DNA from 3 places in the Streptomyces sp. NPDC091376 genome. Region 1 is predicted to be linked to each of the others. Evidence: riboswitches for the same ligand, from Rfam matches in the RefSeq annotation. Region 1 holds a riboswitch; each other region holds the start of a gene.
What was found. A riboswitch is a leader RNA that binds a small molecule or an ion and turns the genes downstream of it on or off. The one in region 1 is predicted to bind cobalamin.

Region 1 (4,928 bases):
CTCGAAGCCGTTCTCCGCCTCTTCCAGACCGATGTGCATCGATCCCATCAGCACCCGGTTCGGGAGCGTGGTGAACCCGAGGTCGAGCGGGCTCAGCAGATGCGGGTACGGGCCCGGGGTGGGGGTCGGGGTCATCGGGGGTTCCTCCTCGCGCAACGAGCGTCGACCCTCTTTGTAGACGCCTGACCCCCCGTTGTGCAACAAGTTGCACAACGGGGTGGAGGTGAGATGCGCTACGCCGGCACCGCCCAGCGGCCCAGCTCCTCGGCCGTTCGAGGCCCCGGGTCGTCCGCGGCCAGCAGGCCGTGCGCACGCAGGACCTCCGCCGCGGCCATCGCCCACGGCCGCCGCAGCCGCGCCGCGTCCAGCAGTTCCCCGTCGGCCAGCAGCCCGGCGACCGGCCCCGTCCGCAGCCCCGAGGGGGACAGCACGGCCGCGTCGTCGGCCCACCGCAGTGCCAGATCCACGTCGTGCGTGGCCATCACCACGGTCGTACCACCCTCGCCGAGCCGCCCGAGCACGGCCAGGAGGCGCTCCTGGCCGTGCGGATCGAGACCCGCGGTCGGCTCGTCCAGGACCAGCACCCGGGGCCGCATCGCCACGGCACCCGCGATCGCCGCCCGCTTGCGCTGCCCGTAGGAGAGGAGATGCGTCGGCCGGTCCTCCAGGGCGGCGATGTCCAGCGCCTCCAGTGCCTCGGCGACCCGCGCCCGTACCTCCCGCTCCGGCAGGCCCAGGTTCATCGGCCCGAACGACACGTCCTGCCCGACCGACGCGGCGAACAGCTGATCGTCCGGGTCCTGCACGACCAGCTGCACGGTCGACCGGAGCCGGGTCAGCCCCTTGCGGTCGTACGTGATCGGCTCGCCGTCCAGCAGCAGCCGGCCCTCGGCGCACCGCAGACCGCCGCTGAGCAGCCGCATGAGGGTCGTCTTGCCACTGCCGTTGCGGCCGAGCAGCGCCAGGGACCGGCCGGCGGCCACGGCAAAGTCGACGCCACTGAGCACCGGTGGGTCGTCGGCGTACGCGAATCCCGCGCCGGCCAGCTCCACCACGGGCGATGTGTTCACAGGACCGACCTTTCCAGGACGAAGGTGAGGGCGACGATCCCGGCGAGCAGCCCGGCGGTGGCCGCGAGGAAGCGCGCGGACACCGTCGCCCGCGGCACCAGTACGCGCAGCGTCCCGTCGTAGCCGCGCCCGGCCAGCCCTGTGTGGAGCCGCTGGGCCCGGTCGAAGGCCCGCACGAAGGCGGTGGCGCCGAGCCCGGCGAGGGAACGCCACGTGGCCGCCCGGGAGGTGTGCCCGAGCCTGGCGGCCTGCGCCTCACGGATCCGGTGGACCGTGTCCAGCAGCAGGAAGCTGATGCGGTACATGACGAGCGCGACATCGACCACCGGCGCCGGAACACCCGCCCGTACCAGCCGCGGCAGGACGTCGGACACGGGAGTGGTGAACGCGAACAGCAGCACCCCGAGCGAGGCGGCCGACGTCCGCAACAGAAGCTCGCCCGCGTGCGCCGGGCCGCCCGGCGCGAACGCCACGAAGCCGTCCGGCCCGCCGACGGCGAACAGCAGCGGCGCCGCACCCGTCACGCAGAAGCCCAGCGGAACGCGCCACGCCCGCCACAGCTGCCGCGGCGCCACACCCGCCGGGCCGAGCAGCACGGCGAGCGCGGCGGCGGCGACCAGCACGGCACCCGGCCACGGCGGCAGTGAGATCGCACAGAACGTCAGCCCGAGTCCCAGCGCCGCCTTCTCGCAGGGATGGCGGCGGCGCCAGCGACTGCTGTGCGCCGCCGCGTCGATCGGCAGCACCGGTGATCAGGCAGCGGGACCGTCGGAGGGGACGGCTGCCCGCGATGCGTCCCCGGGAGCGGCCGCCGCGGCACGGGCCTCGCCCTGACGGCGGCCCTTGCGCAGCCCGAAGTAGTAGGCCAGGACCCCCGCGCCGAGCGCCGCCTGCAGGGCGAACAGCGCGGACTCGACCTCGCCGGACGGGGGCTCGTACAACGGGGAGAACCAGGGCTCGTAGTCCGGCGCGATCTCGGTGATCGCCGTCTCCGCCTCGGCGTCCGCGCCGGCGAAGGGCTCCTCCTTGTGGTCGCCCAGTCCCAGCACGAGGGGGAACACGGCCAGCGCGGCCACGATCACCAGCAGCAGTGTGTTGATCTTCGCGTTACGGCTCATCGGACCGCGGCCTCCTTCTTGTTCCCACCCTGGAGCAGCACACCGAGCCGGGTCAGCTCACCCTTGCTCGACTGGACGAGGAGACGCATCACCAGCACGGTGAGCAGACCCTCGCTGACCGCCAGCGGGATCTGGGTGATCGCGAAGATGCCGCCGAACTTGGCGAGTGCGCCGGCGAAGCCGCTGCCCGGGTCGGGGAACGCCAGCGCCAGTTGCACACTGGTGACGCAGTACGTGGACAGATCCGCGACGAACGCGCCGAAGAACACGCTCACCATCAGCGGCAGTTCGAACCGCCGCAGCAGCCGGTACACCGCGTACCCGGCCCAGGGCCCGACGATCGCCATGGAGAAGGCGTTGGCGCCGAGTGTGGTGAGCCCGCCGTGGGCCAGCAGCAGCGACTGGAACAGCAGGGTGATCGTGCCCAGTACCGCCATGATGGGTGGTCTGAACAGGATCGCGCCCAGTCCCGTACCGGTCGGATGGGAGCAACTCCCGGTCACGGACGGGATCTTCAGCGCGGAAAGGACGAAGGTGAAGGCCCCGGAGGCGCCGAGCAGCAGAGTCGACTCGGGATGGGCCTTGACCTCACGGGTGAGCGCCCGGACGCCGTGGATGACGAAGGGGGCGGACGCGGCGCCCCAGGCGGCCGCGTGCAACGGGGGCAGATACCCCTCGGCTATGTGCATGGTCGGGAGACCCTCTCCAACACCTCGTGGATGGACAACGCGCCTTGGCCGGTCTCCTGGCTGACGGGTCAATCCGCCCGGGCTCCGCCTTCCCGGACGCCGCGGTCTCCCACGGCGGTCCAGTGGCTTCCTTGCGGATGGAGCCGGACTTCCCGATCACAGTGGCGAGGGCCGCACCGGTACCGCACCGGTTTCCCGTTCACCAAGGCGGTGCGACATTAGTGCTTTGACCAGGTACATCACAAGCCGCGCACGGAGGCGCGCCGTCAGACCTTGTGATACGAGTACGCTTCCTGGGCCGCCGCCTCCACTTCGTCCAGAGCGCCTCCCGCCGCCGCGGTGACCACCGCGGCGACCGCGCCCTCGACGAACGGCGCGTCCACGAGCCGGGTCCCCTCCGGCAGTTCGTCGCCCTCGGCCAGCAGCGACTTCACCGTCAGCACGGCGCTGCCGAGATCCGCCAGTACGGCCACTCCCGCGCCACGGTCGACCTCCCGCGCCGCAGCGGCGATCAGCTCCGAACTGGTGCCGAGCCCACCGTCCGGCAGACCGCCCGCGGGCGCGAGAGGCACCGAAGGGGCGCCGCCGGCGAGGCCCCGCGCGAGTTCGGCGACGGACGCGGCGAGCTGAGCGCTGTGCGACACGAGGACGATGCCGACCTGACCCGCCGCACTCACCGCGCCACCTCCTCGAGCGCAGCGATCAGCAGCGCGGAGGACGTCGCCCCCGGGTCCTGGTGCCCGATGCTGCGCTCGCCCAGATAGCTCGCCCTGCCCTTGCGCGCCAACATCGGCACGGTCGCGAGCGCGCCCTCCTCGGCGGCGGCCCGGGCGGCCGCGAAGGACTCGTCCAGCGCCGCGGCCGCCGGCTCCAGCGCGTCCAGCATCGTCTTGTCCCCGGCCTTCGCGCCGCCGAGCTGGGCCACCGCGGCGATCCCGGCCCGCAGCGCTTCGGCGAGCTGCGCCGGGGACACCTCGGGATCGTCGCCCAGGGCCTTGCCGGCCCGCCGCAGCAGCGTCCCGTACAGAGGGCCCGAGGCCCCGCCGACCGTCGAGATCAACTGCCGCCCGGACAGGATCAGTACGGCACCCGGGGTATCCGGCGCGTCCTTCTCCAGAGCGGCCGTCACCGCGGTGAAACCGCGCTGCATGTTGATGCCGTGGTCGGCGTCCCCGATCGCGGAGTCGAGTTCGGTCAGCCGGCCGGCCTCACGGCCCACGGCGTCGGCGGCGGCCGTCATCCAGCGGCGGAAGAAGTCCGTGTCGAGCACAATGTCTCCTTCGTTTCCCATGGTCAGCGGCCCCAGCGCAGTCCGGGCGTCGACACGGGCGCGTCCCACAGCCGCAGCAGTTCCTCGTCCGCCTCGCACAGCGTCACCGAGCAGCCGGCCATGTCGAGCGAGGTGACGTAGTTCCCGACCAGGGTCCGCGCCACCGGCACGCCGCGCTCGGCCAGCACCCGGTGCACCTCCGCGGTGAACCCGTACAGCTCCAGCAGCGGTGTCGCTCCCATCCCGTTCACCAGCGCCAGCACCGGACTGGACGGCTCCAGGTCCTCCAGGACGGCGTTCACGGCGAAGTCCGCGATCTCCCGCGACGTCATCATCGGCCGCCGCTCACGGCCCGGCTCGCCATGGATACCGATCCCCAACTCCAGCTCGCCGGACGGCAGGTCGAACGTGGGCGAGCCCTTGGCCGGCGTCGTGACCGCGCTCAGCGCCACACCGAAGCTCCGCGAGCGCTCGTTGACCCGGCGGGCGAGGGCCTCGACCCGTTCCAGCGGTGCACCCTCCTCGGCCGCCGCACCCGCGATCTTCTCGACGAACAGCGTCGCACCCGTCCCGCGCCTGCCCGCCGTGTACAGACTGTCCGTGACCGCCACGTCGTCGTTCACCAGCACCTTGGCGATCTGGACGCCCTCGTCCTCGGCGAGCTCCTGGGCCATGTCGAAGTTCAGCACGTCGCCGGTGTAGTTCTTGACGATGAACAGCACCCCCGCCCCGCTGTCCACGGCGGCCGCCGCCCTCGCCATCTGATCCGGGACGGGTGAGG
Region 2 (4,928 bases), on a different contig from region 1:
GGTAGACCAGCGGCAGATCACCGAGTGCGGCGTCCGGCGCGCAGGCGGCGGACAGTCCGGCGTTCTTGCCGGGCAGCCACTCCAGGTTGCCGTGCTTGCCGAGGTGGATCATCGCGTCGGCGCCGAAGCCGCCGTCCGACGCGGCGGCCGCGATCCAGCGGTAGGCGGCCAGGTAGTGGTGCGAGGGCGGCAGGTCGGGATCGTGGTAGATCGCGATCGGGTTCTCGCCGAAGCCGCGCGGCGGCTGGATGACGATCAGGAGGTTCCCGCGGCGCAGGGCCGCCAGGACGATGTCGCCTTCGGGGTTGCGGGAGCGGTCCAGGAACATCTCGCCGGGCGCGGGACCCCAGTGCTCCTCGACGTGCTCGCGCAGCTCCGCGGGCAGGGTCGCGTACCAGCGCCGGTAGTCGGCGGCGGGGATGCGGACCGGGTTGCGGGCGAGCTGCTCCTCGGTGAGCCAGTCCTGGTCGTGGCCGCCCGCCTCGATGAGCGCGCGGATCAGCTCGTCGCCGTCGCCCGATGACAGACCGGGGATCTCCTCGGCGCCGAAGTCGTAGCCCTCGTCGCGGAGTCGGCGCAGCAGCGTGACGGCGGACGCGGGGGTGTCGAGGCCGACCGCGTTGCCGATGCGGGAGTGCTTCGTCGGGTACGCGGAGAGGACGAGCGCGAGGCGCTTCTCGGCGTTCGGGATGTGGCGGAGCCGGGCGTGGCGTACCGCGATCCCGGCGACGCGGGCCGCGCGCTCGGGGTCGGCGACATAGGCCGGGAGGCCGTCCTCGTCGATCTCCTTGAAGGAGAACGGGACGGTGATCAGCCGCCCGTCGAACTCGGGCACGGCGACCTGGCTGGCGGCGTCCAGCGGGGACAGGCCCTCGTCGCTCTCCTCCCAGGCGCTGCGCGACCCGGTCAGACACAGCGCCTGGAGCACGGGCACGTCGAGCGCGGCGAGCGCGCCCGCGTCCCATGCCTCGTCGCCCGCCCGTCGCCCATCACCACCCTGAACGGCGGCGCTTCGCACCGTCACCTCCATCTCGGCGGCCTGTGCTTCGGCCGGCCTGGTGCCGCCGGCGGCGAGGACCGTGGTCACGACGGCGTCGGCGCCGCCGAGCCGGTCGACCAGCTCGGGCTCGGGGGCGCGGAGCGAGGCGACGTAGAGGGGAAGGGCCTGGCCGCCCGCGTCCTCGATGGCGTCGCAGAGGGCGCCGACGAAGGCGGTGTTGCCGCTCATGTGGTGGGCGCGGTAGTAGAGCACGGCGACCGTGGGGCCGGTCGTGCCGCGCGGGACGCGGTCGAGGGGACCCCAGGTGGGGGCGGGAGCCGGGGGCTCGAAGCCGTGGCCGGTGAGCAGGACCGTGTCGGACAGGAACCGGGCGAGCTGCTCCAGGTTGTCCGGGCCGCCGTGTGCGAGGTAGGCGTGCGCCTCGGCCGCGATGCCGATGGGGACGGTGGAGGCCTCCATCAGCTGGGCGTCCGGAGCCTGTTCGCCGGTGAGCACGACGACGGGCCGGTCGTGGGCGAGCACGGCGTCGATCCACTCCTGCCAGGCGCGGATGCCGCCGAGGAGGCGTACGACGACGAGGGCGGTGCCCTCGAGGAGCTCGGGCAGCTCGTCGAGGCGGAGGCGGGAGGGGTTCGCGAAGCGGTACGGAACCGGTCCCGCGGCCGCGCGGGCGCTGAGCAGGTCCGTGTCGGAGGTCGACAGCAGCAGGATCGTGGGCGTCGCCGGGGGCGTCGTCGCGTGCGTCATCGCGTGCGCAGGCCTTCCTCGGGGTTTCCGCGCCCCGGGTGGTCGTCGTCGGCGGGAGTTCCTGACTCACCCGGCCGCCAAGTCGAGGCCCGGTTCACAGTGGCGGGACCGCGCCGGATTCTCACCGGGCTTCCTCCCTAGGGTCCTGGGACCCTGTGCCGTCTGCATAGTAGAGGCTGCCTGCGCCGTGGGTATGCTCGCGGCCATGCCGCCCACACCCACAACCCCGGCGGACCCGGGCGAACCTCGCATACGGGACCGAGGTGACGCCTGCCCCGGCGCGCTGCGGCTGCACGCGGCGGACGACGGGCCACTGGCCCGACTCCGCGTACCCGCCGGACTTCTGACGGCGCGTCAGCTCATGGTGCTGGCCGATGCGGCGGAGCGACTGGGCGACGGTGCGGTCAGCATCACGTCCCGGGGGAACGTGGAACTGCGCGGCCTCGCCGGGGGATGCGGTGCGGAGCTCGCGGGGCTGCTGCGGGAGTGCGGCCTGTTGCCGTCCGACACCCATGAGCGGGTGCGCAATGTCGTGGCCTCGCCGCTGGCCGGACTCGACGGACTCGGCTGTGGCGACGTGCAGTTGTGGGCGCGGGAGCTGGACGCGCTGCTGTGCGCGAGCGGCCGGGCGGCGCGGCTCTCGGGCCGTTTCCTGTTCGCCCTGGACGACGGGCGGGGAGATGTGGCGGGACTCGGCGCGGATGTGACCTTGCTCGCAGAGGCGGAGGGTTCGGCGGTCCTACGGGTGGGCGCCGCCGCCTTCCGCGTACGCGCGGACGACGCGGCGCGGGCCGCGTTGGCGGCTGCGGGCGCCTTCCTGGAAGCGGCGTCGGACACGGGCGCGTGGCGGGTACGGGAACTGCCGGCGGACCGGGAGCCGGCACTGGGGGCGCACCTGGAGCGAGCGGGCGTCCCGGCGGAGGCCCGGCCCCCGGAGCCCCGCGTCCGCGACACCGTCGAGGCTGTGCGGGCGGGACCTCTGCCGGGGATCGTGAAGGGGCCCGGCGGCTGGTCCCTTTCCGTGGCCGCGCCGCTCGGGCGGCTCGGCGTCGCACAACTGCGGCACCTTCTCCCCGCTCCGGGCGGCGAGGTGCGGCTCACCCCGTGGCGCGGGGTCGTCGTGCCCGGGTTCGGCAGCCGGGACGTGGCCGGGGCCCGGCTCGGGCGGCTCGCCGACGCGGGGTTCGTCACGGACGCCGGCTCCCCCTGGTACGGGGTCGGCGCCTGCACCGGCCGCCCCGGGTGCGCCAGGTCGCTGGCCGACGTACGGGCCGACGCGACGGCCGGCGTACGGGCCGGCACGGCTGCCCGCCACGGCGGTCCGCCGGTGTACTGGTCCGGCTGCGAGCGCCGCTGCGGCCGGCCCCACGGCGCTTACGTGGACGTCGTGGCCACGGCCGACGGCACGTACCGCGTCACCGAGCCGTTCTCCGGCACCACCTCCACTTCCGCCCACGCCTCCGCCCAGACCCCTGCCTCTGCCGCCGACCGGACCGACACCCGGGCCCAGGACCGTACGAGTACGACGAAATGAGCGAGACCACAGTGTTCGACTACGAGAAGGACGGCGCGGAGATCTACCGCCAGTCCTTCGCCACGATCCGCGCCGAGGCCGACCTCGCCGCGCTGCCCGCCGACGTCAGCCAGGTCGCGGTGCGGATGATCCACGCCTGCGGCATGGTCGACCTCGTCCGCGATCTCGTGTACTCGCCCGCTGTCGTGGCCCGCGCCCGCGCGGCCCTGCGCGCCGGTGCGCCGATCCTCTGCGACGCGCAGATGGTCGCGAGCGGTGTCACCCGCAAGCGGCTGCCCGCCGACAACGAGGTGATATGCACGCTGTCGGACCCGTCCGTGCCCGCGCTCGCCGCGGACCTCGGAACGACCCGCAGCGCCGCCGCCCTCGAACTGTGGCGCGACCGGATGGAGGGCTCGGTCGTCGCCGTCGGCAACGCGCCCACCGCTCTCTTCCGGCTCCTGGAGATGATCGGCGAGGGAGCGCCCCGCCCGGCGGCCGTCATCGGCGTCCCGGTGGGCTTCATCGGCGCCGCCGAGTCCAAGGACGCCCTCGCCGGACACGGCGGCGGCATCGAGCACCTGGTGGTACGGGGGCGGCGCGGCGGCAGCGCCATGGCCGCGGCGGCGATCAACGCGATAGCGAGTGAGGCAGAGTGAGCACGCAGCAGGCCGGCCGACTGTACGGAGTCGGGCTGGGTCCCGGCGACCCGTCCCTGATGACTCTGCGGGCGGTCGAAGTCATCGCCGAGGCCGACGTGGTGGCGTACCACAGTGCCCGCCACGGCCGGTCCATCGCGCGTTCCATCGTGGCGAAGCACCTGCGCTCCGACCACATCGAGGAGCGGCTGATGTACCCGATCACGGTGGAGACCACCGACCATCCCGGCGGGTACCGCGGCGCGCTCGACGACTTCTACGAGGAGGCGGCGGAGCGGCTCGCGGCGCACCTCGACGCCGGGCGGACCGTGGCCGTGCTCGCCGAGGGCGATCCGCTCTTCTACGGCTCGTACCAGCACATGCACAAGCGGCTGGCCCATCGCTATCCGACCGAGGTGATCCCCGGGGTCACCTCGGTGAGCGCGGCCGCCGCACGGCTCGGGGAGCCGCTGTGCGAGGCCGAGGAAGTGCTGACGATCATCCCGGGCACACTGCCCGAGGAGGAGCTGACGGCCCGTCTCGCCGCCACCGACTCCGCGGTGGTGATGAAGCTGGGGCGCACCTTCCCCGCCGTGCGGCGCGCGCTGGACCGGGCAGGGCGGCTGGAGGACGCGCGGTACGTCGAGCGCGCCACGATGGACGGCGAGCGCACGGAGCGGCTGGCGGACGTGGACCCGGAGTCGGTGCCGTACTTCTCGGTGGCGGTGCTGCCGAGCCGTGTCGACGCCGTGCCTCCCGCCGCGCGTCCCCGGGGCGAGGTCGTGGTCGTCGGCACCGGCCCGGCCGGGCCGCTGTGGCTGACGCCGCAGACGCGGGGCGCGCTGGCCGGCGCCGACGACCTGGTGGGCTACACGACCTACCTCGACCGGGTGCCGGAACGGGCGGGCCAGCGGCGCCACGGCTCCGACAACAAGGTGGAGTCGGAACGCGCCGAGTTCGCACTGGACCTGGCCAGGCGGGGCCGGCGCGTGGCCGTGGTGTCGGGCGGCGACCCCGGGGTCTTCGCCAT
Region 3 (4,928 bases), on a different contig from region 1:
CGCGCGGCACGATCCGCGCCACCGTCCTCATCGAGACGATCACCGCCGCGTTCGAGATGGAGGAGATCCTCTACGAACTGCGCGAACACAGCGCCGGGCTGAACGCCGGCCGCTGGGACTACCTCTTCAGCCTGATCAAGACGTTCGGCCACCGCACCGACTTCCTCCTCCCCGACCGCGCCCGGGTCACCATGACGGCCCCGTTCATGCGCGCCTACACCGAGCTGCTGGTCCGCACCTGCCACCGGCGCGGCGCGCACGCCATCGGCGGCATGGCCGCACAGGTCCCCGGCAAGGACCCGGACGCGAACGAGGCCGCGCTGGCCAAGGTGCGCCTCGACAAGGAGCGGGAGGCGGAGGACGGCTTCGACGGCTCATGGGTCGCCCACCCCGCCCTCGTCCCCACCTGCCGCGAGGTGTTCGACGGCGTCCTCAGCGACCGGCCCCACCAGATGGACCGCACCCGCGACGACGTGGAGGTGACTGCGGCCGACCTGCTGTCCGTGCGACGGATCAGCGGCCCGCCCACCGCGGACGGGGTGCGCACCAACATCGCCGTCGCCCTTCGGTACTACGCCGCCTGGCTGCGCGGTCAGGGCGCCGTCGCCATCAGCGGGCTGATGGAGGACGCCGCCACCGCTGAGATCGCCCGCGTGCAGATCTGGCAGTGGCTGCGCCACCGGGTCATCGACCGCGAGACGGTGACGGAGTTGCTCGACGACGAGATCACGGCGCTCGGCGCCGAGTACCCCTGGGCGCCCGTCGACGACATTCGCGCCCTCTTCGAACGGACCGCGATGACGGGCGAGTTGCCGCTGTTCTTCACCCCGGACGCCTACACCCGCCACCTCGTGCGCAGGCCGGAGGTGCAGGCGTGAACGCGGGCATCACGCGCGTCGGTGTCGTCGGCGGCGGGCAGATGGGGGCGGGGATCGCCGAGGTCTGCGCGAGGGCCGGGCTGGACACCGTGGTCTGCGAGGTGGACGCGGTCGCTGCCCGCGCCGCGAGGGACCGGATCGCCGCCTCCCTGGACCGCGCTGTCCGGCGCGGGAAGCTGGAGCGTGCGGCGGCGCAGGACGCCCTGGCCCGCACGGTCTTCACCGGCAGCCTGGACGATCTGGCCGACCGGCAGCTCGTCGTCGAGGCGGTCGTGGAGAACCCCGACGCCAAGACCGAGGTCTTCGTCGCACTCGACAAGATCGTGGAGGATCCGGCGGCGGTGCTGGCGACCAACACCTCCTCCCTTCCGGTCATGCGGCTGGGCATGGCGACGCATCGCGCCGACCGGGTGGTGGGACTGCACTTCTTCAATCCGGTGCCCGTGCTGCCGCTGGTGGAGGTCGTGACGTCCCTGCATACGTCGGCCGAGACGGTCGCCACGGTCGAGGAGTTCGCGACCTGTGCCCTCGGCAAGACCGTGATCCGCTCCCAGGACCGGGCCGGCTTCGTCGTCAACGCCCTGCTCGTCCCGTACCTGCTGTCCGCGATCCGCATGACGGAGTCGGGCTTCGCCTCCGCCTGCGACGTGGACGCCGGGATGGAGCTGGGCTGCGCCCATCCCATGGGACCACTGAAGCTGGCGGACCTGATCGGCCTGGACACGGTGGCCTCGATCGCGGAGTCGCTGTACGAGGAGTTCAAGGAGCCTCTGTACGCCCCTCCCCCACTGCTGCAGCGGATGGTGGAGGCGGGACTCCTCGGTCGCAAGTCCGGCCGCGGATTCCATACGTACGACCAGGGTTGAGCTGCGGGCACCGGGGCCGGGAGGGCCCTGGTGCGCCGGACTCGGCACCTTGGCCGGGCGCGGGTTGAGGGGCCGGCGTCCGGTAGCGGGGCGGGAAGCGCACGGAGGGCGCTTCCCGCCCCGGCGTGTTCCTCGCCTCACGTGCCTCGCCTCACGTGCCTCGCCTCACACGCCCCTCCTCGTCGTCCGCGTCGTCCGCGTCGTGCCTTTTCCCTTCGTCCGAATGACGGACACGGTGCCCTGCGGTGAGGTGCCGCCCCGTAGGCTGGCCGGTGCAGCTGGTTCGCCCCGTCCGCCAGGCGGGATGCGTCGTAAGAGGGAACCCGGTGGGAATCCGGGACTGCCCCGCAGCGGTGAGCGGGAACGACCGCCGTCATACGCACTGGGCCCGGTAAGGGGCTGGGAAGCGACGGCCAGTAGGTGTCCTCCGGCGAGGAGGACGTGCCCGCGAGTCCGAAGACCTGCCAACTGCCCGCGTGCGGACCGTTCCGTGCGTGGACATCCCGGTGACCTCGAGGGCGGGTCGGCGAACACACCAGACGGAACGACCGTGCTTTTGCCGCGCGGGGTCGTGGCCGTCCGGGTCCGTCACCCTTCGCGCTCTCGTCCCGTTCCCGGGATCTCAGGGATTCATCTCGCGAAGGAGATCTCCGTGACAACGAAGTCCGCAGCCGCGGCAGCACGGGCCACCGTGTACGGCTACCCCCGCCAGGGACACGACCGGGAGCTGAAGAAGGCCATCGAGGGCTACTGGAAGGGCCGCGTCAGCGCCGACGCCCTCCGGTCGGCCGCCGCCGAACTCCGGCGGAGCAACCGGCAGCAGCTCGCCGCCGCCGGCATCCACGAGGTGCCCACCGGCGACTTCTCGTACTACGACCACGTTCTCGACACCAGCGTGATGGTCGGCGCCGTCCCCGCCCGGCACCGCGACGCCGTCGCGGCCGACGCCCTGGACGGTTACTTCGCCATGGCCCGCGGCACCCAGGACGTGGCGCCGCTGGAGATGACCAAGTGGTTCGACACCAACTACCACTACCTGGTCCCCGAGCTGGGCCCCGACACCGTCTTCACGGCCGACTCCACGAAGCAGGTCGACGAGTTCAAGGAAGCTCTCGCCCAGGGCCTCACCGCCCGGCCCGTCCTCGTCGGCCCGGTCACCTACCTCCTGCTGGCCAAGCCCGCCCCCGGCGTCGCCGCGGACTTCGACCCGCTCACACTGCTCGACCGGCTGCTCCCCGTGTACGCCGAGGTGATCGCCGACCTGCGCGCGGCCGGCGCCGAGTGGGTGCAGCTCGACGAGCCCGCCCTCGTCCAGGACCGCTCCCCCGCCGAACTGAACGCCGCCGCCCGCGCCTACCGCGACCTCGGGGCGCTCACGGACCGGCCGAAGCTGCTGGTCGCCTCCTACTTCGACCGGCTCGGCGACGCCCTCCCCGTCCTCGCCAAGGCGCCCGTCGAGGGACTCGCGCTGGACTTCACCGAGGCGGCAGCCGCCAACCTCGACGACCTCGCCGCGGTCGGCGGGCTGCCCGGCAAGCGCCTGGTCGCGGGCGTCGTCAACGGACGCAACATCTGGGTGAACGACCTGAGCAGGTCGCTGGCGACACTCGGCACCCTGCTGGGGCTGGCCGACCGGGTCGACGTCTCCGCTTCCTGCTCGCTGCTGCACGTGCCGCTGGACGCCGCCGCGGAGCACGACATCGACCCGCAGATCCTGCGCTGGCTCGCCTTCGCCCGGCAGAAGACGGCGGAGACCGTCACCCTCGCCAAGGGCCTCGCCCAGGGCACGGACGCCATCGCGGGCGAACTCGCCGCGAACCGGGCCGACCTGGCCTCCCGCGCCGCGTCACCCATCACCCACGACCCGGCCGTGCGCTCCCGCGCCGCCGCCGTCACCGGTGCCGACGCCCGCCGCTCCCAGCCGTACGCCGAACGTGCCGCCGCCCAGCGCGCCCACCTCGGCCTGCCGCTGCTGCCGACCACGACCATCGGGTCGTTCCCGCAGACCACCGAACTGCGTACCGCACGCGCCGACCTGCGTGCCGGCCGCATCGACACCGCCGGGTACGAAGAGCGCATCAAGGCGGAGATCCAGGAGGTCATCTCCTTCCAGGAGAAGACCGGCATCGACGTCCTGGTGCACGGCGAGCCCGAGCGCAACGACATGGTGCAGTACTTCGCCGAGCAGCTCACCGGCTACCTCGCCACCCAACACGGCTGGGTCCAGTCCTACGGCACCCGTTACGTCCGCCCGCCGATCCTGGCCGGCGACATCTCGCGTCCCGAGCCGATGACGGTGCGCTGGACGGCGTACGCGCAGTCCCTCACGGCCCTTCCGGTCAAGGGCATGCTCACCGGGCCGGTCACCATGCTCGCCTGGTCCTTCGTCCGCGACGACCAGCCGCTCGGCGACACCGCACGGCAGGTCGCCCTCGCCCTGCGCGACGAGGTCGGCGACCTGGAGGCGGCGGGCACCTCCGTCATCCAGGTCGACGAACCCGCCCTGCGCGAGACACTGCCCCTGCGGGCGGCCGGCCGCGCCGCCTACCTCGACTGGGCGACCGAGGCGTTCCGGCTCACCACCGGCGGGGTACGTCCGGACACCCAGATCCACACCCACATGTGCTACGCCGAGTTCGGCGACATCGTCCAGGCCATCGACGACCTCGACGCCGACGTCATCAGCCTGGAGGCCGCCCGCTCCCACATGCAGGTCGCCCGGGAACTGGCCGCCCACGGCTACCCGCGCGAAGCCGGCCCCGGCGTGTACGACATCCACTCGCCCCGGGTTCCGGGCGCCGAGGAGGCCGCGGCGCTGCTGCGCACCGGGCTGGAGGCCATCCCGGCCGAACGGCTGTGGGTCAACCCCGACTGCGGGCTGAAGACCCGTGGCTGGCCCGAGACCCGCGCGTCGCTGGAGAACCTGGTCACGGCCGCCCGCACCGTGCGCCTGGAGATCGCCGGGTCCTGACCCGCCGACGGTCGTGCGTGGTGCTCGTGAGAGCGGCCCGTCGGCCGGTCCGCCCGTTCGGGGGCCCGCCTGCCCGCGTGAACCGTCACGTGGGCGGGCGGCCCCGATGATGCCGTCGTCACCGTCCTCGCCGCCCCGGCGTACGCACGTGCTTCCTCGCCGTCCTCGCGACCTGCGCCTCGGCCGGGGCCGGGCATAGGGTCTGGCGCATGC

Region 2: another riboswitch for cobalamin. It lies ahead of cobN (cobaltochelatase subunit CobN); the one in region 1 lies ahead of ACIQMR_RS15855 (energy-coupling factor ABC transporter permease).
Region 3: another riboswitch for cobalamin. It lies ahead of metE (5-methyltetrahydropteroyltriglutamate--homocysteine S-methyltransferase); the one in region 1 lies ahead of ACIQMR_RS15855 (energy-coupling factor ABC transporter permease).

Annotation. Positions count from the first base shown of each region.
Region 1 covers NZ_JBIVUF010000006.1:338,369-343,296, reverse strand. The annotation lists gene ACIQMR_RS15875 (FAD-dependent oxidoreductase) at 1-135, opposite strand, end outside; gene ACIQMR_RS15870 (energy-coupling factor ABC transporter ATP-binding protein) at 234-1,070, opposite strand; gene cbiQ (cobalt ECF transporter T component CbiQ) at 1,067-1,816, opposite strand; gene ACIQMR_RS15860 (energy-coupling factor ABC transporter substrate-binding protein) at 1,823-2,188, opposite strand; gene ACIQMR_RS15855 (energy-coupling factor ABC transporter permease) at 2,185-2,877, opposite strand; cobalamin riboswitch at 2,906-3,127, opposite strand; gene ACIQMR_RS15850 (PTS-dependent dihydroxyacetone kinase phosphotransferase subunit DhaM) at 3,144-3,554, opposite strand; gene dhaL (dihydroxyacetone kinase subunit DhaL) at 3,551-4,147, opposite strand; gene dhaK (dihydroxyacetone kinase subunit DhaK) at 4,171-4,928, opposite strand, start outside.
Region 2 covers NZ_JBIVUF010000002.1:361,121-366,048, forward strand. The annotation lists gene cobN (cobaltochelatase subunit CobN) at 1-1,747, opposite strand, end outside; cobalamin riboswitch at 1,784-1,919, opposite strand; gene ACIQMR_RS05970 (cobalamin biosynthesis protein CobG) at 1,953-3,281, shown strand; gene ACIQMR_RS05975 (precorrin-8X methylmutase) at 3,278-3,919, shown strand; gene ACIQMR_RS05980 (precorrin-2 C(20)-methyltransferase) at 3,916-4,928, shown strand, end outside.
Region 3 covers NZ_JBIVUF010000026.1:35,025-39,952, reverse strand. The annotation lists gene aceB (malate synthase A) at 1-878, shown strand, start outside; gene ACIQMR_RS34520 (3-hydroxybutyryl-CoA dehydrogenase) at 875-1,744, shown strand; cobalamin riboswitch at 2,007-2,228, shown strand; gene metE (5-methyltetrahydropteroyltriglutamate--homocysteine S-methyltransferase) at 2,397-4,715, shown strand; gene ACIQMR_RS34510 (cobalamin-binding protein) at 4,925-4,928, shown strand, end outside.